DNA from 2 places in the Streptomyces sp. NPDC021356 genome. Region 2 is predicted to be linked to the other one. Evidence: riboswitches for the same ligand, from Rfam matches in the RefSeq annotation. Region 2 holds a riboswitch; the other holds the start of a gene.
What was found. Region 2 has a riboswitch for S-adenosylmethionine ahead of thrC (threonine synthase). Riboswitches for the same ligand answer to the same signal wherever they lie in the genome.
Positions count from the first base shown of each region.

Region 1 (11,608 bases), on a different contig from region 2:
CGACGGCCCTGTTCGTGCACGGCAGCTGGGTGCACCTGCTCGGCAACATGCTCTTCCTGTACGTCTTCGGCGCGATGACCGAGGAACGCGTGGGCCGCGTCGAGTTCACGCTGTTCTACGTCGGCTGCGGCTACCTGGCCCTGCTGGGGTACGCGGGCGCCCACGCGGACTCCGCCCAGACCCTGGTCGGGGCGTCGGGCGCGATCTCGGCGGTGCTCGGCGCCTTCCTGTACCTCTTCCCGCGGGCCCGGGTCACCAGCGTGCTGCCGTTCCTCTTCTTCCTGCCGCTGCGCCTGCCCGCCTGGGTCGTCCTGCCGTTCTGGGCGGCCCTGCAGTGGCTGGCGGCGGGCCGGGCGGCCGACGGGCCCGGCGTGGCCTACCTGGCCCACGTCGTCGGCTTCGCGCTCGGCTTCGGCTACGCGTGGGCCAGGTTCGGGCGGCCGACTAGAGTGAAGGTCACCCCTGCTCCGGCCCCCGAGGGAGAGAACCAGCCGTGATCACCGCGATCGTCCTCATCAAGACCAGCGTGGACCGGATCCCCGAGATCGCCGAGCGGATCGCCTCGCTGGAGAGCGTGAGCGAGGTCTTCTCCGTCACCGGGACGTACGACCTGATCGCCATGGTGCGGGTGGGCCGGCACGAGGACCTGGCGGAGATCATCCCGGGCCGGATCAGCAAGATCCCCGGCGTTCAGGCCACGGACACGCACGTCGCCTTCCGCACGTACTCGCAGCACGACCTTGAGGCGGCGTTCGCGATCGGTCTTGACTCCTGACCGCCTGAACACCGCCTCCTGGACACCACCCTGCGGACACCGCGTCCGGGGCGCCGGGCCTCACACGGCCGGGACGCAGCGGCCGTCCTCCGTGCGGTACGACCACTTCGCACCCTCGGCCACCAGTTCCCGCACCGCCGTCACGAAGCGCTCCACGTGCTCGTCGGGGGTGCCCGCGCCGAAGCTGACACGGATGGCGTTGAGGGACTTCTCGCCGGGCGCGGCCTCGGGGGCGCCGCACTCGCCCTGGGTCTGCGGGTCGCTGCCGAGCAGGGTGCGCACCAGCGGGTGGGCGCAGAACAGGCCGTCGCGGACGCCGATGCCGTACTCGGCGGAGAGCGCGGCGGCGAAGTGCGAGCTGTTCCAGCCCTCCACGACGAAGGAGATCACGCCGACCCGCGGGGCGTCGTCCCCGAACAGGGAGAGCACCTTGACCTCCGGGACCGCGGCCAGCCCCTTTCGGACCTCGCCGATGAGGTACTGCTCGCGGGCCACCAGCGTGTCGAACCCGGCCTCGGTCAGCGCCTTGCAGGCCGCGGCGATGGAGTAGGCGCCGATGACGTTCGGCGAGCCGGCCTCGTGGCGGGCGGCGCTGTCGTGCCACTCCACGTCCACTCCCCCGTCGGTGCGCCGCGTCACCCGGCGGCTGGCGCCACCGCCCGCGAGGTACGGCTCGGCCGCGCGCAGCCAGTCCGCGCGCCCGGCCAGCACGCCGGAGCCGAAGGGGGCGTAGAGCTTGTGGCCGGAGAAGGCGACCCAGTCGACGTCGAGGTCCTTGACGGACACCGGGTGGTGCGGGGCGAGCTGGGCGGCGTCCAGGACGATCCGGGCGCCGTGCGCGTGCGCGGCGGCGGCCAGCTCCCGTACGGGCCACAGTTCACCGGTGACGTTGGAGGCGCCGGTGACGCAGACCAGGGCGGGGCCGTGCGGCTCGCGCTCGGCCAGGGCCCGCTCCAGGGTGGCCACGGCCTGCTCGGGGGTGCGCGGGGCGTTGAGGTAGGTCACCTGCGCGTCCCGCCACGGCAGCAGCGAGGCGTGGTGCTCGGTCTCGAAGACGAACACCCGGCAGTCCGCCGGGACCACCCGGGCCAGGAGGTTGAGGGAGTCGGTGGTGGACCGGGTGAACACCACCTGGTCGTCCGCGCGGCAGTCGAGGAACTCGGCGACCGTGCGCCGGGCGTTCTCGAAGAGGTCGGTGGAGAGCTGCGAGAGGTAGCCGGCGCCGCGGTGGACGCTGCCGTAGTACGGCGCGTACGCCGCCACGTCGTCCCAGACCCGCTGGAGCGCGGGGGCGCTGGCCGCGTAGTCGAGGGCGGCGTAGCTGACCTCGCCACCGGTCACCAGCGGCACGGTGACATCCCGTCCCAGAACGGGCAGCGGCCCGGAAATGTCACGGCAAACGGACTGGTCGGCGGCAACGGTGGAGACAGACATGGAGGAACTCCCGTGAAAGCAGGTGGAATCACCGCGCGAGCACGTACTGCTCGAAGACCGGAAGAGGCTCCAGCGCGGCGAAGGTGAAAAAGGGTGTGCGGAGGCGGGGCTCGACGCCCTAACGCATTCGCTTGCTCACGGAAGGCTCCCTCGTACGACCAGGACCCCTGGTGACGCGAGGGGTCCGCGCTTGCCGTAGACCTCGCTGCCTACGACCTGGTCTTCACCCGGGGCACCCCGCCACGGACGGAGGGTTGCCGGACAGCCGGCCGGGGCCATATGGCTGTCACTCATGACCTGGTCCAACATCCTGCCATACGATCTTGTGCGCGCAAGGCGCAGTCCGGATCGTGGACTGCGCCCCGCGTCGCACCGCACGGCCTCAGGCGTTGCTCGCGGCCACCCAGCGCTCCAGCGTGCGCCGTGCCGCCCCGGAGTCGATCGACTCGGCCGCCCGCGCCATCCCGGCCCGGATCCGCTCCACCAGCGTCCCGGAGCCCGGCTCCAGGGCGACCAGGGCCGCCGCCGAGTTCAGCAGCACGGCGTCCCGTACGGGGCCGCTCTCGCCGTCCAGCAGGCGGCGGGCGACCTCGGCGTTGTAGGAGGCGTCCGCGCCGCGCAGGGCCTCCACCGGCACCAGTTCCAGACCGACGTCGCGCGGGTCGAAGGCCTCCTCGGTGACCTCGCCGTCCCGGACCACCCACACCCGCGAGGTCGCGGTGGTGGTCAGCTCGTCGAGCCCGTCGTCGCCCCGGAAGACCAGGGAGGAGTTGCCGCGTTCGGCGAAGACACCCGCCACGATCGGTGCCTCGTGCGCCACGGCCACACCGACCGCCTGGGCCTTCACCTTCGCCGGGTTGGTCAGCGGACCGAGCAGGTTGAACACCGTACGGATGCCCAACTGCCCGCGGGCGGCGCCGACATGGCGCAGCGCCGGGTGGAACTTCACCGCGAAGCAGAAGGTGATCCCGGCCTCCTCGGCGACCTCGACGACCCGTCGCGGGGTCAGGTCGAGGTTGACGCCGAGCTTCTCCAGCACGTCGGAGGCCCCGGACGCGGAGGACGCGGCCCGGTTGCCGTGCTTGACGACCTTGGCGCCGGTGCCCGCGACGACGATCGAGGACATGGTGGAGATGTTCACCGTCTTGGCTCCGTCGCCGCCGGTGCCGACGATGTCGACGGTGGCGCCGGGAACCTGGATCACGTTCGCGTGCTCGTACATCGTGCGGACGAGTCCGGTGATCTCCTCGACGGTCGCACCCTTGGCGCGCAGGGCGACCGCGAAGGCCGCGATCTGGGCGTCCGTCGCCTCGCCGCCCATGATCCGGTCCATGGCCCAGGCGGTGTCGTCGGCGGCCAGGTTCCGGCCCTCCAGCAGACCGTTCAGCATCCGGGGCCAGGAACGGCCCGCCGCGGTGTCGCCTCCAGCGGGGGTCACAGCGCTCATAAGCCGCTCCTGAATCGGTGTCCGGGACGCCCGGACGTTCTGCCGTATCGCCTTCCACCCTATCCAGCCCCGGACAGGGCGAAGGGCCCCGTCCGGGGTTCGGACGGGGCCCTTCGACCGTGGCGTGGCGACGCTCAGGGTTAAGCGATCAGTGGTGGCCGTGGCCGCTCGTGATCTCCTTGTACTCCTCGACGGTCGGCTTCGCGATCTGGCTGTCCTCACCGAAGTACGCGTTGCTGAGCTTGGCGCGCAGCTTCTCCGTACCGCCGACCTTGCGCTCGACACCGTTCTCGTCGACCGTCGGGCCGATCTCGGCCGGCTCGTACTGGTGGTGAGCCGTGAGGGTGTACAGCTGCTCCTGGCTGAGCGGCTCGTGGACCTCGATGAACTCACCGTGCGGCAGGCGCTTGATGATGCCCGACTCGCGGCCGTGCAGCACCTTGTCCTTGTCCCGCCGCTGCAGGCCGAGGCAGATCCGCTTGGTGACGACGAACGTGATGACGGGCACCAGGAAGAACGCGATGCGGACGAACCAGGTGATGGCGTTGATCGACAGGTGGAAGTGGGTGGCCCACAGGTCGTTTCCACCACCGACCAGCAGCACGAAGTACCAGGCGATCCACGCGGCACCGAAGGCCGTGCGGGTCGGGACGTTGCGCGGGCGGTCCAGGATGTGGTGCTCGCGCCGGTCGCCGGTGACCCAGGCCTCGATGAACGGGTACAGCGCGATCGCGGCGAGGACCACACCGAAGAGCGCCAGCGGGATGAACACGCCCAGGACCAGCGTGTGGCCCCAGAAGTTGATCTCCCAGCCCGGCATGGCGCGGATGAGACCCTCGGCCATGCCCATGTACCAGTCGGGCTGGGCGCCGGTGGACACCTGGTCCGGCCGGTAGGGGCCGATGGCCCAGATCGGGTTGATCTGCGCGATCGCCGCGATGGCCGCGATGGCACCGAAGACCAGGAAGAAGAAGCCTCCGGCCTTGGCCATGTAGACCGGCAGCAGCGGCATGCCGACGACGTTGTTGTTGGTCTTGCCGGGGCCCGCGAACTGCGTGTGCTTGTGGTAGAAGACCAGGATCAGGTGGCCGACGACCAGGCCGAGCATGATGCCCGGCAGCAGCAGGATGTGGATCGAGTAGAACCGGGCCACGAAGTCGTGACCGGGGAACTCGCCGCCGAAGAGGAAGTACGAGATGTACGTGCCGATGATCGGCACGGACAGGATCGCGCCCTCCATGAAGCGGACACCGGTGCCGGACAGCAGGTCGTCCGGGAGCGAGTAGCCGGTGAAACCGGTGAACATGCCCAGGACGAACAGCAGGAAGCCGAACATCCAGTTGATCTCACGCGGCTTGCGGAACGCGCCGGTGAAGAACACGCGCATCATGTGCACGAACATGCCCGCGAGGAAGATCAGCGCGGCCCAGTGGTGGATCTGCCGGATGAGCAGACCACCGCGCACCTCGAAGGAGATGTGCAGGGTCGAGTTGAACGCCTCGCTCATCAGCTGTCCCTGGAGCGGGACGTAGCTGCCGTGGTACACCACCTCGTTCATCGAGGGGTGGAAGAACAGCGTCAGATACACACCCGTGAGGATGATGATCAGGAAGCTGTAGAGGCAGACCTCACCCAGCATGAACGACCAGTGGTCGGGGAAGATCTTGCGCATGTTGGCCTTGGCCAGGCTGTAGATGCCCAGCCGGCCGTCGGCCCAGTCGGCGAGCTTCTCGCCGGCCGGTGCCTTCCCGCGCGAGCGGGTCGGGTTGCTCGCAGTAGTACTCATCCGCGCTCCCAGAATGCAGGACCGACGGGCTCCTCGAAGTCGCCGAGCGCCTCGAGGTACCCCTCGCTGTCCACGCCGATGCGCAGCTGCGGCAGGGCGTGACCGGCCGGGCCGAAGATGACTCGGGCGCCGTCGGAGAGGTCGAAGGTGGACTGGTGGCACGGGCACAGCACGTGGTGCGTCTGCTGCTCGTACAGGGAGATCGGGCAACCGACGTGGGTGCAGATCTTCGAGTAGGCAACGACGCCCTGGTGCGACCATGCGAGTTCGCGCTTGTCCTTGATGTTGTCCGGCTGGAGCCGGACGATCATCAGGGCCGCCTTGGCGATCTCGGTCTGGAAGTCCTCGTTCGTCTCCTCCAGGCCCTCGGGCTTGGCGAAGGTCAGCGAACCGACGGCGACGTCCTCGGGACGCAGCGGCTGGTTGGTGTTCATGTTGACCAGGCGCTTGCCCTTGGCCCACATGGTGTGGCGGAGGGACTCCTTGGGCAGCGGGCCCAGGTCGCGCAGCAGGAACAGGCCGGAGAGCGGGACCAGGGTGAGCGCGCCCAGCATGGTGTTGCGGATCAGCGGGCGGCGGCCGATCGCGGACTCCTTGGCGCCCTGCTTGAAGTCGGCGTGGACCTTCGCGCGGACCTCGGGGGACGCCTCGATCGGGTGACGCTCGTCGGCGACCTCCGCGTCGGACATCAGGGTGCGGGCCCAGTGGACCGCGCCCGCGCCGATGCAGAACAGCGCCACACCCAGCGTCAGGCCCAGCGCGAAGTTCATCGCGCTGATGTGCCCGAGCGGGAAGACGAAGATCGACTTGTCGTTCGGGATGGTCACGTACGAGGCGATGAACCCCGCGGTGGCCAGCATCGAGACCGTGAACAGCAGGGCGACGGCACGCTCGGACCGCCTGGCGGCCCGCTCGTCGATGTCCTGGATCCGGTGCTCGTGGGGCGGCAGGCCCGGGTCGGCGAACGGGTTCTTGTCGTCCGCGACCCCTACGGCGCCGTGCGCCGTGCCCTGCTCGGCAGGCAGGTTCTCTTCTGGAATGTCTTGGCTACTCATGACTTCTTGGCCTTTGCGGTCCGAGCGGCGACCCACACGGCGACGGCGATCAGCGCGCCCAGTCCGAAGATCCACGCGAACAGACCCTCGCTGACCGGCCCGAGGCCGCCCAGCTCAAGACCGCCGGGGTTGGTCGTCTGGTCGCCGTTGATCGCGTTCAGGTACGCGATGATGTCCTTCTTGTTCTTCCCGGACATGGTCGTGTCGGGGAAGGACGGCATGTTCTGCGGGCCGGTCTGCATGGCCTCGTAGATGTGCTTCGGGGCGACGCCCGTGAGGTCCGGGGCGAACTTGCCGTGCGTGAGCGCACCGCCCTTGCCGGTGAAGTTGTGGCACTGGGCGCAGTTGGTACGGAACAGCTCACCGCCCTTGGCGATGTCCGCGCCCTCCGGGCTGTACTGGTTCTTCGTCGGCACGGCCGGCCCGGAGCCCAGGGAGGCGATGTACGCCGCCAGCTGGTCGATCTCGGCCTGGCTGTAGATGACCTTCTTGCGCGGGATCTGCGCGCCCGGCTGCTGGGCCGGCATACGGCCCGTGCCGACCTGGAAGTCGACTGCCGCGGCGCCCACGCCCACCAGGGACGGACCGTCAGTGGTGCCCTGACCACCGGTGCCGTGGCAGCTTGCGCAGCCGACCTGGTAGAGCTTCTTGCCCTCCTCGATGGTGAGGGACTGAGCGGAGTCGTCGGCCTTCGCCTTGCTCGCGGGCGCGAACGCGGTGTACAGCCCCCCCGTGGCCGCCAGCGCGAGAAGGAGGACGACGACCGCCGCCAGCGGATGGCGTCGTCGTGCGGAGAGCTTTTTCACGGATTACCCCGGTGTCAGGATCTTCTGCGTCGATGCTTTGCGGACTCGGATCGGTTCTTCGGCTACTTGATCAGGTAGATCGTGGCGAAGAGGCCGATCCAGACGACATCGACGAAGTGCCAGTAGTAGGACACGACGATGGCCGCCGTCGCCTGCTCGTGCGTGAACCTCTTGGCCGCGTAGGTGCGGCCGAGGACCAGCAGGAAGGCGATGAGACCGCCCGTCACGTGCAGGCCGTGGAAGCCGGTGGTCAGGTAGAACACCGAGCCGTACGGGTCGGAGGACAGGGAGAGCCCGTCCTCCTTCACCAGGCTGGTGTACTCGTAGATCTGACCGCCGATGAAGATCGCACCCATGATGAAGGTGACGGTGAACCAGCCCCGGAGCTTCTTCACGTCACCGCGCTCGGCGGCGAAGACGCCGAGCTGGCAGGTGAGTGAGGAGAGCACCAGGATCGTGGTGTTCGCCGACGAGAAGGGGACGTTGAGGTGGTCCGCCATCTCCTTCCAGTGCGCCGGACCCGTCACCGATCGCAGGGTGAAGTACATCGCGAAGAGGGCCGCGAAGAACATCAGCTCGGAACTCAGCCAGATGATGGTTCCGACGCTGGTGAGGTTCGGCCGGTTGACCGACGGGTGCGCGTGCCCGGTTTCTACTGTCGTTGCTGTCGCCACGACCGACATTATGTCGGTCGCTTATCCCGCCCTCACTCCGGGGGGTGCCGTTCGGAGTGTCTGTGGGGTGTGTCCAGCCCGTATGGCCCATCGAAGGGGTGTTCCAGGCGGTGTTGGGCGAGTCTGGGAGGGAGTAGCATCCGCGCCATCGGTACCCGGAAGTTCCCGCACTTTGCTGTGTCTTCTCAAGGTCTTCCCAAGAGGCGTGGAGGAACAATGCAGGCGACCGCGACGGTCCTGGTCTACAGCGACGACGCCAACACCCGGGAGCAGGTGCGGCTGGCCACCGGCCGGCGGCCGGCGCAGGACGCGCCCGTGGTGGAGTTCGTGGAGTGCGCCACACCCGCGGCGGTCCTCGCCGAGCTGGACCGGGGCGGGATCGACGTCTGCGTCCTGGACGGCGAGGCCGTGCCGATGGGTGGCATGGGGATGTGCCGCCAGATCAAGGACGAGGTCTTCCGCTGCCCGCCGGTGCTGCTGCTCATCGGACGGCCCCAGGACGCCTGGCTGGCGACGTGGAGCCGTGCGGACGCGGCGGTCACCTCGCCGGTGGAGCCGGTGGAGTTCGCCACCGCGCTGGCCGCGTTGCTGCGCAAGCCCGCGCTGGTCTGAGCGGCTGGGCGTCCGAGGGGCGGGGGCGGCCCGGTGCCTCGCGGCCGCGGGCAGTCCCGGGCCGGGCTCGCCCACGCGGCGGAGCCGCATGTCGGTGCCGTCCCGGGCCCCTCCTGGTCCTGCCGCCTCCTCAGAGGCCCTGGGGGCTCAGTCTGGCCGGGTTGCCCTGGGGGGTGGCCGACTGGGCGCCGGAGGTCAGGGCGCTGCCCTGGAGCCACTTCTGCCAGGGCAGGTTCCAGTCGCCGAAGCCGTTGTCGAACAGCTCCATCGCCTTGCCCTTGGAGTTCACGACCTGGACGACGTCGCCCTCGTGGATGTTGTCGAAGAACCACTTGGCGTTCGAGGTGCTCATGCCGGTGCAGCCGTGGCTGACGTTGGCGATGCCCTGGGAGCCCACGGACCAGGGGGCGGCGTGCACGAACTCACCGCTCCAGGTCACCCGGGTGGCGTAGTACACCGGCATGTCGTAGGAGTCCGAACTGCCCGCGGCGATGCCGACGGTGGAGCTCTTCATCCGCACGAAGTACTGCTTGGCGAGGACCACCTTGACGCCGTTGCGGGTCTCGAAACCGGCCTTGCCGGTGGTGACGGGGATCTCCTTGATCTTCTCGTCGTTCCTGTAGACCGTCAGCCGGTGCGTGGCGGCGTCCGTGACGGCGACGACGCGGTTCCCGGTGGTGATGGTCAGCGGCTTGGCGGTGCCGCCGTACAGGAGGTCGCCGATGCGGATGTCCTGGAGCGTGCTGCGCACCTTGATGGTGGCGCCGACGGGCCAGTAGTCCCTGGGCCGGTAGTGGAGCGTCTTGTCGTTCACCCAGTACCAGGTGCCGCGCACGGCGGGCGTGGACTCGACCTGGAGGCCGCGCTCCACGACGGCGCGTTGCGCCTTGTCCTTCACCGGCTGGTCCAGTTCGGCCACGATGGGCTCGCCGACCCCGTAGGTGCCCGCCTCCGGGCCGAACGTCACGTTCAGGCGCTTGGTGGTGGTGGGCTTGCTGGTGTCGAAGGTGAGGACCTTGCGGCCGGGGGAGCCGTCGTCGTCCTCGGTGCTCACCGTCAGCGTGTAGTGGGCGCCCGCGGCCAGGGGTGAGGTGCTGTGCCAGCGGCGGCCGTCGGCGGCCAGTTCGCCGGAGACGTGCCGTCCCGTGGCGTCCACGGCTGTGACGTCCGTGATGCGCCCGTCGGAGCCCGAGGTGGTGATGACCAAGGGCTTTTCCGGGTCGGCCTGCTTGCCGGCCTCCGTGGGACCGTTGAAGGTGATCTGGTCCGCCGCGTCGTAGGGGTCGGCTGCCAGGGGGTTGTCGTCCGCTCCGCAGGCGGTCAGACCCGTGCCGAGGGCGACCACCAGAAGAGTGCAACTGACACCGGCCTGTGCGCCCCGGGAGAACAGTGTGGTGCTCATGGCAGCACGCTAAGTAGCTCCGTCAACTCCGGCACGGTGGGTCGTCCATTCGGGGGACACAGGTACGACGAAAAGAAGGAACCCGGGCACTCGTTCGACGGAGTGCCCGGGTTGCCCGGTCTTCAGTTCGTGCTACTGGGTCCTACTGGGTGCGGTTCTCACCGCGGTAGTACTCGAAGACCCAGCCGAGCAGAGCGATGAAGACGATCGGCGCTCCGAAGTACAGCAGCCACCAGCCGAGGGCCACGCCCAGGAAGGCCAGCGCGCCACCGACACCGAGGGCGAGCGGCTGCCAGCTGTGCGGGCTGAAGAAGCCCAGCTCACCGGCGTCGTCCGCGACATCGGCCTCCTTGTTGTCCTGAGCGCCCGCGTCGACCCGCTTGGCCGTGAAGCCGAGGTAGAAGCCGACCATGATGCTCAGGCCGAAGGAGAGGAAGAGGGCCGTGGTACCGGCCGGCTCCTTCGACCACACGCCATAGACGATCGCCATGACGAGCAGGAAGGCGCTCAGCCAGATGAACATCTTGCCCTGGATCTTCACTTGCCGGCCTCCTTGCCGCCAGCGAGGGCCTTCTCACCGTGACCCGCGTTCTCGAGCTGGTCGAGCGCGGCGATCTCCGGGTGGTGCAGGTCGAACGCCGGGGATTCACTGCGGATCCGCGGCAGGGTGAGGAAGTTGTGCCGCGGCGGCGGGCAGGAGGTCGCCCACTCCAGCGAGCGGCCGTAGCCCCACGGGTCGTCCATGTTGACCGGCTTGCCGTACTTGGCCGTCTTCCAGACGTTGTAGAAGAACGGCAGGATCGACAGGCCGAGCAGGAAAGAGAAGATCGTCGACACCGTGTTCAGGGCGGTGAAGCCGTCGGCCGACAGGTAGTCGGCGTACCGGCGCGGCATGCCCTCGACGCCCAGCCAGTGCTGGATGAGGAAGGTGCCGTGGAAGCCGATGAACAGCATCCAGAAGGTCATCTTGCCCAGGCGCTCGTCGAGCATCTTGCCGGTGAACTTCGGCCACCAGAAGTGGAAGCCGGAGAACATCGCGAAGACGACCGTGCCGAAGACGACGTAGTGGAAGTGCGCCACCACGAAGTACGAGTCGGAGATGTGGAAGTCCAGCGGCGGGGCCGCCAGGATGACGCCGGTCAGACCACCGAACGTGAAGGTGATCAGGAAGCCGGTCGCCCACAGCATGGGCGTCTCGAAGGAGAGACTGCCCTTCCACATGGTGCCGATCCAGTTGAAGAACTTCACACCGGTCGGGACCGCGATAAGGAAGGTCATGAAGGAGAAGAACGGCAGCAGCACACCACCGGTGACGTACATGTGGTGGGCCCACACCGTCACGGACAGACCCGCGATGGAGATCGTGGCACCGATCAGACCCATGTAGCCGAACATCGGCTTGCGGGAGAAGACCGGGATGACCTCACTGATGATGCCGAAGAACGGCAGCGCGATGATGTACACCTCTGGATGGCCGAAGAACCAGAAGAGGTGTTGCCAGAGCAAGGCTCCGCCGTTCGCCGCGTCGAAGACGTGGGCTCCGAACTTGCGGTCCGCCTCCAGGGCGAACAGGGCGGCGGCCAGCACCGGGAAGGCCAGCAGGACCAGTACCGCGGT
Region 1 is NZ_JBFACU010000002.1:375,552-387,159, forward strand. Features, by position in the region: gene AB0G56_RS03880 (rhomboid family intramembrane serine protease) at 1-497, shown strand, start outside; gene AB0G56_RS03885 (Lrp/AsnC ligand binding domain-containing protein) at 494-775, shown strand; gene AB0G56_RS03890 (aminotransferase class V-fold PLP-dependent enzyme) at 836-2,209, opposite strand; SAM riboswitch class IV at 2,391-2,507, opposite strand; gene trpD (anthranilate phosphoribosyltransferase) at 2,592-3,656, opposite strand; gene AB0G56_RS03900 (ubiquinol-cytochrome c reductase cytochrome b subunit) at 3,805-5,442, opposite strand; gene AB0G56_RS03905 (Rieske 2Fe-2S domain-containing protein) at 5,439-6,497, opposite strand; gene AB0G56_RS03910 (c-type cytochrome) at 6,494-7,303, opposite strand; gene AB0G56_RS03915 (heme-copper oxidase subunit III) at 7,366-7,986, opposite strand; gene AB0G56_RS03920 (hypothetical protein) at 8,194-8,589, shown strand; gene AB0G56_RS03925 (Ig-like domain-containing protein) at 8,720-9,991, opposite strand; gene AB0G56_RS03930 (cytochrome c oxidase subunit 4) at 10,134-10,532, opposite strand; gene ctaD (cytochrome c oxidase subunit I) at 10,529-11,608, opposite strand, start outside.
Region 1: another riboswitch for S-adenosylmethionine. It lies ahead of AB0G56_RS03890 (aminotransferase class V-fold PLP-dependent enzyme); the one in region 2 lies ahead of thrC (threonine synthase).

Region 2 (11,608 bases):
CCCGGGCGGCGACCCCACGGGCGTCCTCAACCAACTGCAGACCCAGGCCTCACAGGCGGAGGCGAAGGAGAACGCGGGGTGAGCCTCAGGGGCGGGGGCCGGCCCGAGGGGCTCCCGGGCCACTGTCGGTGGTGAGGGTTACGGTGCCCGTATGGACGTGAGCGACGAGCCGGACGGGATGCGGGAGCCGGGCCTCGCGGGACGGGAGCGGGACATCCTCGCCCTGGAGCGGCGCGGCTTCACGGGCCCCGGCGCCAAGGAACGCGCGATACGCGAGGAACTCGGCCTCTCCCCCGTCCGCTACTACCAGCTCCTCAACGCCCTGCTCGACGACACGCGCGCCCTGGCGCACGACCCGGTGACGGTCAACCGGCTGCGCCGGGTGCGCGACGCGCGGCGGTCCGAGCGCTGAGCCGCCCGGCCACCGCTGAGCGGAGGCCGCCGCCGAGGAGCGGGCGCGGCCGAGGAGTGGGCCCGGCCGTGTGTGGATAGGTTCGGCGTATGGGCCACGACACGGATCCGACCAACCCCGCCCCCGACGCCCCCGCCCTGCCGACCCCGGTCACCCGGGCCGGGCGGGACGGGCTCGCCGCGCTGCTCGCACGCCCGGAGCGCGCGGTGATCGCGCTCGACTTCGACGGCACGCTCGCGCCGATCGTGCCCGACCCGGACCGGGCCAGGGCCCACCCGGACGCGGTGCCGGCCCTGGCCGCACTCGCCCCGAAGGTGGCCGCCGTGGTCGTGGTCACCGGCCGCCCCGCCGGGGTCGCGGTGCGCCACGGCGGCTTCGCCGGCGTGGCCGGCCTCGACCACCTCGTCGTCCTCGGCCACTACGGCGCCGAACGCTGGGACGCGGCCACCGCGACGGTCACCGCCCCGGCCCCGCACCCCGGCGTCGCCGCCGTCCGCGCGGAACTGCCCGGCTTCCTCGACCGGATCGGCGCCTGGCACGGCACCTGGATCGAGGAGAAGGGCCGCTCCCTGGCCGTCCACACCCGCCGCGCCCAGGACCCCCAGGCCGCCTTCGACGCGTTGCGCGGCCCGCTCGCCGACCTGGCCGCCCAACACGGCCTGATCGTCGAACCGGGCCGTATGGTCCTCGAACTGCGCCCGCCGGGCATGGACAAGGGCGTCGCCCTCCTGGAGTACGTCCGCGACCTCGGCGCCGGCTCCGTCCTCTACGCCGGTGACGACCTCGGCGACCTGCCCGCCTTCACCGCTCTGGACAAACTCCGCTCCGACGGCCTGCCGGGCGTCCTCGTGTGCAGCGGCAGCACGGAGGTGACCGAACTGTCGGACCGCGCGGACCTGGTGGTACCGGGCCCGGCGGGAGTGGTGGAACTCCTCGGGGCCCTGGCGGCCCGCATGTGACCCCCGGGGCCCACGGCGAGTTCCGGGGGTTCCGGCCCCGGCGTCGGAACCCGGGGCACGGCGGCGCCGCCGGTTCAGCCCGCGTTCAGTTCATGCAACTGGTCCAGGAACCACTGGGCCGGGGGGAGTGCGGTGGCCGCCGCGGCCAGGCGGTTCGTGCGTTCGGAGCGTTCCGTCCCGGGCATGTTCAGGGCCTCGTGCAGCGCCGCCGCCGTGCCCGCAACGTCGTACGGGTTCACCACCAGCGCGTCCTCGCCCAGCTCGGCGTACGCGCCCGCCTCCCGCGACAGCACCAGCGCGCACCCCGAGTCGGAGATCACCGGGACCTCCTTGGCGACCAGGTTCATCCCGTCCCGGATGGGGTTGACCAGTGCCACGTCGGCGATCCGGTAGGCCGCGAGGGAACGGGCGAAGTCGTCCTTGACGTGCAGGACGACCGGCGTCCACCCGGGCGTGCCGAACCGCTGGTTGATCTCCTCCGCCAGCCGCCGCACCTCGGCCGTGTACTCCCGGTAGACGGCGAGGTCCTGCCGTGAGGGGTAGGCGAAGGCGATGTGCACCACCCGTTCGCGCCACTCGGGGCGGTCCTGGAGCAGTTGCCGGTACGCCAGCAGCCCGCGCACGATGTTCTTCGACAGCTCGGTGCGGTCCACCCGGACGATCGTCCTGCGCGCGCCGCCGTCCGGAGCGGCGCCGATCTCCTCGCGCAGCGCCGCCATCCGCTCCTTCACGTCGGCCCGGTGCGAGCGCTCGCGCAGGAACTCCGCGTCCGCGCCCAGGCCGTGCACCCCCACGCGGGTGCCGCCGAGCCCGCCGGCCAGCGTCTCGCAGCACTGGGCGAAGGCGTCCGCCCACCGCTGGGTGAGGAAGCCCAGCCGGTCCGCGCCCAGCATGCCGCGCAGCACCTGCTCGGCGATGTCGTCGGGGAGCATCCGGAAGTAGTCCACCGGCGCCCACGGCGTGTGCGAGAAGTGCCCGATCCGCAGATCCGGCCGGAAATCGCGCAGCATACCCGGGACGAGCGTCAGGTGGTAGTCCTGCACGACCACGGCCGCGCCCTCGGCGGCCTCCTCGGCCAGCGCCTCGGCGAACGCCCGGTTGTAGGCCTCGTACGACGCCCACTGCCGCCGGAACTCCGTATCGAAGACGGGTTCCAGCGGGGTCTGGTAGAGCATGTGGTGGACGAACCACAGCACCGAGTTGGCGATGCCGTTGTAGGCGTCGGAGAAGACGTCCGGGGCGATGTCGAGCATCCGGACCCGCTGGCCGCCGGTGTCCTCGGGCGGCAGCCGCCGGCCGTCCTCGAAGCGCCGTACGGCCTCCCGGTCGGCGTCGTCGAGCGCGGCGCACACCCACACCGCGCCCGCGTCCGGGCCGATCGCGGAAAGCCCGGAGACCAGCCCTCCGCCACCGCGTTTCGCGTGCAGGGAACCGTCCTCGTCCAGGTCGTACGAAACCGGCCCGCGATTGGAAGCGACCAGCACCTCGGCACCGTGCGTTGCAGCCATGGTCCTCAACCTAGCCCGGGTCTCGAACGCTCAAACGTACGCGGGAGCGGGCCGGGGGGTACTTCCGGCCGTCCGCCCCGGGCCCATCGGGGCCGCACCAGGCCCGCTCAGGCCACCCGCCGTGCCGCGTACTCCGCGATCTCCGTCATCGGGGGCCGTTCCTCCGTGTCGACGGAGTACGTCCGTGGCTCGAAGCCGTCCTCGCCCCGTTCGAACTGGGTGAGCGTGGGGCGGATCAGGTGGCCGCGGGCCAGGCGGAGCTGGGCGGTGCGGTAGATCGCGGCGGACATCCGGCCGAGGGCCTGCCCGTCCTGGTGGCGGTGGATGCGCTCGCCCACGTCCACCTGGGCGAGCGCGTCCAGGCCGACCAGGTGCAGCGCGTCGACGAGCATGCCCAGCTCCACGCCGTAGCCGACGGGGAAGGGCAGCTGTTCGAGCAGGGCGCGGCGGGCCGCGTACTCGCCGCCGAGCGGCTGTACGAATCCGGCCAGCTGCGGCCAGTGCATGTTGAGCAGCGGGCGGGCCATCAGTTCGGTGACCCGGCCGCCCTGCCCGGCGGCGGTGCCCAGGGGCCGGTCGTACATGGCTTTGACCAGCTGCACCTCCGGGTCGGTGAGCAGCGGGCCGACGATGCCGGTGACGAAGTCGGCGGAGAACTCCCGCAGGTCGGCGTCCACGAAGCAGACGACGTCCCCGCGGGTCACCAGCAGCGAGCGCCACAGCACCTCGCCCTTGCCGGGCACCGCGGGGATGCGGGGGAGGATCGCGTCGCGGTGCACGACCCGGGCGCCCGCCGCGGCGGCCACCTGGGAGGTGCGGTCGGTGGAGCCGGAGTCGACCACGACGAGCTCGTCGACCAGCGGGGCTCGCGCCATCAGGTCGCGGCGGATCACGGCGACGATGTCGCCGACCGTCTCCTCCTCGTTCAGCGCGGGCAGCACGACGCTGACGGCGGAGCCGCTCGCCCGTTTGGCGGCCAGGACGCCGTCGAGCGGCCGATCGGCGACGGACCAGGACCGTGTCCTCAGCCAGCGCTCGACTTCTTCCAGCACGGTCGGTGACTCCTCACTCCTGCTCGTCTCGCCGCGGCCCGCTGCCCGTCCGGGATCACATCATCGTGTGATCTGTCTCGCGGTTCGGACGACCATCTCTCACCGTCCGGGCCGTCGGTTACAGTCTTGAACAACGCGGACGACGCTCGCATGCCGGGGTCGCCGCGACCCGTCGCCGCATGACCACAACCGCGTGACCACAACCGAATACCGCTCATCCAGAGGGGCAGAGGGACACGGCCCGATGAAGCCCCGGCAACCCTCCAGCCGGTCTCGTACCGACGGATCGCCGCACGACGGCGCTCCGGTCGCCACCGCGAGGCTCCCGGCTAGGGAAGGTGCCAAATCCGTCTCACGGCGAGATGCGTCGTGAGGAAGATGAGGAGAAAGGGCCTCGCCTCACATGGCTGTGCAGACAGTTGCAAGCAGCACCGACTCCACCGTCGACCTCGGTCCCGCCGCGGCGCTCAGCTGCCGCGAGTGCGGCCACCGCGTGCCCCTCGGCCCGGTCTTCGCCTGCGAGGAGTGTTTCGGCCCGCTGGAGATCGCCTACGACTTCTCGGCCTACGACACCGAGGAGCTGCGGGGGCGGATCGAGGCCGGCCCGGCGAACATCTGGCGCTACGCCCCGCTGCTGCCCGTCCCCGCCGACGTGGCCGGCAAGCCGAACCTCAACCCCGGCTGGACCAAGCTCGTCCAGGCCGACCGCCTCGCCGCCGAACTCGGCGTCGACACCGGCAAGCTCTTCGTCAAGGACGACTCCGGCAACCCGACGCACTCCTTCAAGGACCGCGTCGTCGCCCAGGCCCTGGAGGCCGCCCGCGCCTTCGGCTTCACCACCCTGTCCTGCTCCTCCACCGGCAACCTCGCCGGTGCCGTCGGCGCCGCCGCCGCCCGCGCCGGCCTGCGCTCGTGCGTGTTCATCCCGCACGACCTGGAGCAGGGCAAGGTCGTCATGGCCGCGATCTACGGCGGCGAACTCGTCGGCATCGAGGGCAACTACGACGACGTGAACCGCTTCTGCTCCGAGCTGATCGGCGACCCGGCCGGTGAGGGCTGGGGCTTCGTCAACGTCAACCTGCGGCCGTACTACGCCGAGGGCTCCAAGACGCTGGCGTACGAGATCTGCGAGCAGCTCGGCTGGCGGCTGCCCGACCAGATCGTCGTCCCCATCGCCTCCGGCTCGCAGCTCACCAAGGTCGACAAGGGCCTGCGCGAGCTGATCCGGCTCGGCCTGGTCGAGGACAAGCCGTACAAGGTCTTCGGCGCGCAGGCCGAGGGCTGCTCGCCGGTGTCCACCGCCTTCAAGGCCGGGCACGACGTCGTCCGGCCGCAGAAGCCGAACACCATCGCCAAGTCCCTCGCCATCGGCAACCCCGCCGACGGCCCGTACGTCCTGGACATCGCGCGCCGCACCGGGGGAGCGGTGGAGGATGTGACGGACGATCAGGTCGTCGACGCGATCAAGCTGCTCGCCCGCACCGAGGGCATCTTCGCGGAGACCGCGGGCGGCGTGACGGTCGGCGTCACGAAGAAGCTGATCGAAGCCGGCGTCCTCGACCCGACGAAGACCACCGTCGTCCTGAACACGGGTGACGGCCTGAAGACCCTGGACGCGGTGGCCGGCACCGGCCTGACCGCCACCATCCGCCCGACCCTGGACTCCTTCCGAGAGGCTGGCCTCGCATCATGAGCGTGACCGTTCGCATCCCCACCATCCTGCGCACCTACACCGGCGGACAGGCCGAGGTGAGCGCCGAGGGCACCACCCTCGCCGATGTCATCTCCGACCTGGAGAAGAACCACACGGGCATCGCCGCGCGCGTCCTGGACGACCAGGGCAAGCTGCGCCGCTTCGTCAACGTCTACGTCAACGACGACGACGTCCGCTTCGAGCAGGGCCTTCAGACGGTGACCCCGGACGGCGCGGGCGTCTCGATCATTCCGGCGGTCGCCGGCGGCTGATCATTACCTTCGGTAATGGCAGTGACCGAGCGTGCCGGGAATTGCCCCCTCCGCAAGAGAAGCGGAGGGGGCAATTCCATGGGATTGAGCACGGTAGAGTTGGGGAACGCGCCCCTGGATCTCCGGGGTGAGCGCCTGGTGATTCCTGCCGTCCGCCGATGAGAAACAGCCAAAATCCGCGGGTATTCTGCGGCATTTGTCTTGATTTATGGGGCCCGACTTGCCCTGAGTTCGGCTGAATTCTCGTCACATTCCGGACCGCTCCCGCCCAGAATTCTCGTCCGATTGACCTGTTGCAGACGGCAGTTGGACAGATACATTCAGCCGCGGTCGACGCGTTCCGGCGCACGCCCCCGATCCACGGGGGGTGAGGTCTGACCCGGATCCGCGAAGTGCGGATCTGTGCAAGGGCCAGTAATAGGGGAGTTAGGCATGGCTCAGGGCACCGTCAAGTGGTTCAACGCGGAGAAGGGGTACGGCTTCATCGCGGTCGACGGTGGTGCGGACGTCTTCGTCCACTACAGCGCGATCCAGATGGACGGCTACCGCACGCTGGAAGAGGGCCAGCGGGTCGAGTTCGAGATCTCGCAGGGTCAGAAGGGCCCGCAGGCCGACATGGTTCGCGTCACCGCCTGAACGTACTTCACGCGAAGGGCCCGCACCTCCCTTGGGGGTGCGGGCCCTTCGTCCGTCCCCGCCCCGCCCCGCCTCGCCGGGCCGTGCCGGTACGCCTCCGTTCGCCCCCGGCTGATCCACTGCGGGTCACCCCCCAGGCGCTTGCACTCGACCATGCCGAGTGCTAATCATTGCGTTAGCACTCTGAAGGTGAGAGTGACAACGAAGGACCGGGTCGGTGAGGCCCGCAGGCCGTGTGGGGCAAGGAACCACAAGGCCGGCGAGCCGTCCGTCGCGGGCGCGGGCGCGGTCCGAAGGAATCACCCCCAGTCCTGGAGGGACCACTTCACATGGCCAAGATCATCGCGTTCGACGAGGAGGCGCGGCGCGGCCTCGAGCGCGGCATGAACCAGCTCGCGGACGCCGTCAAGGTGACGCTCGGCCCCAAGGGCCGCAACGTCGTCCTCGAGAAGAAGTGGGGCGCCCCCACGATCACCAACGATGGTGTCTCCATCGCCAAGGAGATCGAGCTCGAGGACCCGTACGAGAAGATCGGCGCCGAGCTGGTCAAGGAAGTCGCCAAGAAGACGGACGACGTCGCCGGTGACGGTACGACCACCGCGACCGTGCTCGCCCAGGCCCTGGTCCGCGAGGGCCTGCGCAACGTGGCCGCCGGCGCCAACCCGATGGCCCTGAAGCGCGGTATCGAGAAGGCCGTCGAGGCCGTCTCCGCCGCCCTGCTCGACCAGGCCAAGGAGGTCGAGACCAAGGAGCAGATCGCCTCCACCGCCTCCATCTCCGCCGCCGACACCCAGATCGGCGAGCTGATCGCCGAGGCCATGGACAAGGTCGGCAAGGAAGGCGTCATCACCGTCGAGGAGTCGCAGACCTTCGGTCTGGAGCTCGAGCTCACCGAGGGCATGCGCTTCGACAAGGGCTACATCTCCGCCTACTTCGCGACCGACATGGAGCGCATGGAGGCGGTGCTCGAGGACCCGTACATCCTCATCGCCAACTCCAAGATCTCCTCGGTCAAGGACCTGCTCCCGCTCCTGGAGAAGGTCATGCAGTCGGGCAAGCCGCTGCTGATCATCGCCGAGGACGTCGAGGGCGAGGCCCTGTCGACCCTGGTCGTCAACAAGATCCGCGGCACCTTCAAGTCCGTCGCCGTCAAGGCCCCGGGCTTCGGCGACCGCCGCAAGGCCATGCTCGGCGACATCGCCATCCTCACGGGCGGCGAGGTCATCTCCGAGGAGGTCGGCCTCAAGCTGGAGAACGCCACCCTCGACCTGCTGGGCAAGGCCCGCAAGGTGGTCATCACCAAGGACGAGACCACCATCGTCGACGGTGCCGGCTCCTCGGAGCAGGTCGGCGGCCGGGTGAACCAGATCCGCGCCGAGATCGAGAACAGCGACTCCGACTACGACCGCGAGAAGCTCCAGGAGCGCCTGGCGAAGCTCGCGGGCGGCGTGGCCGTCATCAAGGCCGGTGCCGCCACCGAGGTCGAGCTGAAGGAGCGCAAGCACCGCATCGAGGACGCCGTGCGCAACGCCAAGGCGGCCGTCGAGGAGGGCATCGTCGCCGGTGGTGGCGTGGCCCTGCTGCAGGCCTCCCAGGTGTTCGAGAAGCTGGAGCTGGACGGCGACGAGGCCACCGGTGCCGCCGCCGTCAAGCTGGCGCTCGAGGCTCCGCTGAAGCAGATCGCCGTCAACGCCGGCCTCGAGGGCGGCGTCGTGGTGGAGAAGGTGCGCAACCTGACCCCGGGTCACGGCCTGAACGCCGCGACCGGCGAGTACGTCGACCTGGTCGCCGAGGGCATCATCGACCCGGCGAAGGTGACGCGCTCCGCGCTGCAGAACGCCGCGTCGATCGCCGCGCTGTTCCTCACCACCGAGGCCGTCATCGCCGACAAGCCGGAGAAGGCCGCCGCGGCCGCTCCGGGCGGCATGCCGGGCGGTGACATGGACTTCTGATCCGCACGGATCGGGCTCGTCCTTTCCGAGGGCGGCACTCCCTGGCGACAGGGGGTGCCGCCCTCGGGCGTGTCCAGGGCACACCGTGGAGGGGCACGCCCTGGAAGAGGGGGCGGGCACACGTCCACATACCATGCGGTATGCAGTTGGCAGGTCTTCGCCGTCCCTCCGAGGAGCCCCTCGTATGACCCACACCACCACCCCCGGTACCGTCCCCGGGGCGCAGTCCATCTCCCGCGCGGCCCGCATCCTCTCCCGGCCCGTCACCCTGAACGGCCTGACCGTCCCCAACCGGATAGCGATGGCCCCGATGACCCGCCAGTTCTCGCCCGGTGGCGTCCCGGGTGAGGACGTGTGCTCCTACTACGCCCGCCGGGCCGCCGCCGGGGTGGGGCTGGTCATCACCGAGGGCACGTACGTCGGGCACCCTTCGGCCGGGGCGAGCAGCAGGGTGCCGCGCTTCCACGGGCAGGAGCAGCTCGCGGGCTGGGCGCGCGTCGCCGGGGCCGTGCACGCGGCGGGTGGCACGATCGTGCCGCAGCTGTGGCACGTCGGCATGGTCCGCCAGGAGGGCCGGCCCCCGTTCCCGGACGCGCCGCCGGTCGGCCCCTCCGGGCTGCGCCTGGACGGCACCGGGGACGGCCGGGCGATGACGCGGACCGACCTGGACGACGTGATCGGGGCCTTCGCCGAGGCGGCGGGCGCGGCGGAGCGCATCGGTTTCGACGGCGTGGAGATCCACGGCGCCCACGGCTACCTGCTGGACCAGTTCCTGTGGGCCGGCACCAACCGCCGTACGGACGCCTACGGCGGCGACCCGGTGGTGCGGACGAAGTTCGCGGCGGAGGTCGTCGCGGCGGTCCGCGCGGCCGTCTCGCCCGGCTTCCCGGTCCTCTTCCGCTACTCGCAGTGGAAGCAGGAGGCCTACGACGCCCGGCTCGCCGGGACACCGCAGGAGCTGGAGGCGATCCTGGCCCCGCTGGCGGCGGCCGGGGTGGACGCCTTCCACGCCTCCACCCGCCGGTACTGGCTCCCGGAGTTCGAGGGCTCGGACCTCAACCTCGCGGGCTGGACGAAGAAGCTCACCGGCAGGCCGGTCGTCACCGTCGGCTCGGTCGGCCTGGACGGCGGCGACTTCCTCCGCGGGCTCCAGGGGGAGGGCGCCGCGGTCGGCGGCATCGACAACCTGCTGGACCGGCTGGAGCGCGACGAGTTCGACCTGGTGGCCGTGGGGCGGGCGCTGCTCCAGGACCCCGAGTGGGCGGCGAAGGTGCTCGGTGACCGTTTCGCGGAGCTGAAGCCGTTCGACGCGGCGGCGCTGGCCACCCTGAGCTGAGCCGGCCCGGCCGGGCGTCAAGGCAGGCCGTCCCTCCTGGACGCGGGGGCGGCCTGCCGTGGTGCGCCGCTTTTAGCTTGCTTAAGTCAATCAAATTGAATTATGGTTGCTTGAGTCAAGTACACCTGCGCGCGACGGAGACCTCTTCCATGTCCGACGGACCCGCCCGGCCCACCGCGGCCGCGGCCCTGCCCAGACCCAACGCCATCGTGGCCGTCCTGGCCTTCGGCGGCATCGTGGTCTCGCTGATGCAGACCCTGGTGATCCCGATCGTCTCGGAGCTGCCGAAGCTGCTGCACGCCTCCGCGTCGGACGCCGCCTGGGTCGTCACCGCCACCCTGCTCGCCGCCGCCATCGCGACCCCCGTGATGGGCCGCCTCGGCGACATGTACGGCAAGCGCCGCATCCTGCTGCTCAGCCTGGGCATGCTGGTGATCGGCTCGATCACCGCCGCGCTCAGCGACTCGCTCACCCCGATGATCGTCGGGCGCGCCCTCCAGGGCCTCGCCTCCGGCGTGATCCCGCTCGGCATCAGCATCATGCGCGACGAACTGCCCGCCGAGCGGCTCGGCTCGGCGACCGCGATGATGAGCGCCTCCCTCGGCGTCGGCGGCGCCCTCGGCCTGCCCGCCGCCGCAATCATCGCCGAGAACTTCGACTGGCACGTGCTGTTCTGGGCCTCGGCGGCCCTGGGCGCCGTCGCGGCTGTCCTCGTACTGGTGCTCGTACCGGAGTCGCAGGTGCGCTCCGGCGGCCGGTTCGACGCCGTGGGCGCCGCCGGTATGGCGGCGGGCCTGATGTGTCTGCTCCTGGCGGTCTCCAAGGGGGCCGACTGGGGGTGGGGCAGCGGACTGACCCTGGGCCTGTTCGCCGCGGCGGTCGTGATCCTGCTCGCCTGGGGCGTCTACGAACTGCGCGTGCCGGCCCCGCTGGTCGACCTGCGCACCACCGCCCGCCGCCAGGTGCTGATGACCAACCTCGCCTCCATCGCGATCGGCTTCGGGATGTTCTCGATGTCCCTGGTCATCCCGCAGCTGCTCCAGCTGCCCGCGCAGACCGGTTACGGCCTCGGCAAGTCGCTGCTCACCACCGGCCTGGTGATGGCGCCCTCCGGCCTGGTGATGATGGCGGTCGCCCCGTTCTCGGCGTCCCTGTCGCGGGCACGGGGACCGAAGGTGACCCTGATGACCGGCGCCCTCGTCGTGGCCGCCGGGTACGGCCTGAACATCGTCCTCATGGACCAGGTGTGGCACTTCGTGCTGGCGCCCTGCGTCATCAGCGCGGGCATCGGCTTCACCTACGGGGCGATGCCCACGCTCATCATGGGCGCCGTGCCCGCCTCCGAGACGGGTGCCGCCAACAGCCTCAACACGCTGATGCGTTCCATCGGCACGTCCACCGCCAGCGCGGTCGCCGGTGTGGTCCTCGCCCACCTCACCACGCGGTTCGGCCCCTACGCGCTGCCCTCGGAGAACGGCTTCCGCACCGTCCTGGCGCTGGGCGCGGGCGCCGCCCTGCTCGGCTTCCTCATCGCCGCCTTCATCCCCGGCCGGGGCGCCGCGGCGGCGGGCACGCCGGTGGCGGCCGCCGGGGAGGCGATGGCGCCCCAGGTCAAGGCGTAGTCCGCACCGGCCCGGCGAGGGGGCGGGCGGCTACACGTTGCCCATCGGCTCGACATCCACGCGCACGGGCGTGCCCCACATCCGTACCACCTCGTAGTCGGTGAACTCGTGCACGAGCCGGTAGGCCATCGCCGCGCGGGGCGCGCGCAGCTGCGCCGCGATGAAC
Region 2 is NZ_JBFACU010000007.1:178,509-190,116, reverse strand. Features, by position in the region: gene AB0G56_RS11685 (extracellular solute-binding protein) at 1-82, shown strand, start outside; gene AB0G56_RS11680 (DUF3263 domain-containing protein) at 152-412, shown strand; gene otsB (trehalose-phosphatase) at 502-1,371, shown strand; gene AB0G56_RS11670 (trehalose-6-phosphate synthase) at 1,446-2,879, opposite strand; gene AB0G56_RS11665 (glucosyl-3-phosphoglycerate synthase) at 2,987-3,931, opposite strand; SAM riboswitch class I at 4,143-4,316, shown strand; gene thrC (threonine synthase) at 4,335-5,624, shown strand; gene AB0G56_RS11655 (MoaD/ThiS family protein) at 5,621-5,896, shown strand; gene AB0G56_RS11650 (cold-shock protein) at 6,329-6,532, shown strand; gene groL (chaperonin GroEL) at 6,862-8,484, shown strand; gene AB0G56_RS11640 (NADH:flavin oxidoreductase) at 8,669-9,820, shown strand; gene AB0G56_RS11635 (MFS transporter) at 9,970-11,442, shown strand; gene AB0G56_RS11630 (hypothetical protein) at 11,473-11,608, opposite strand, start outside.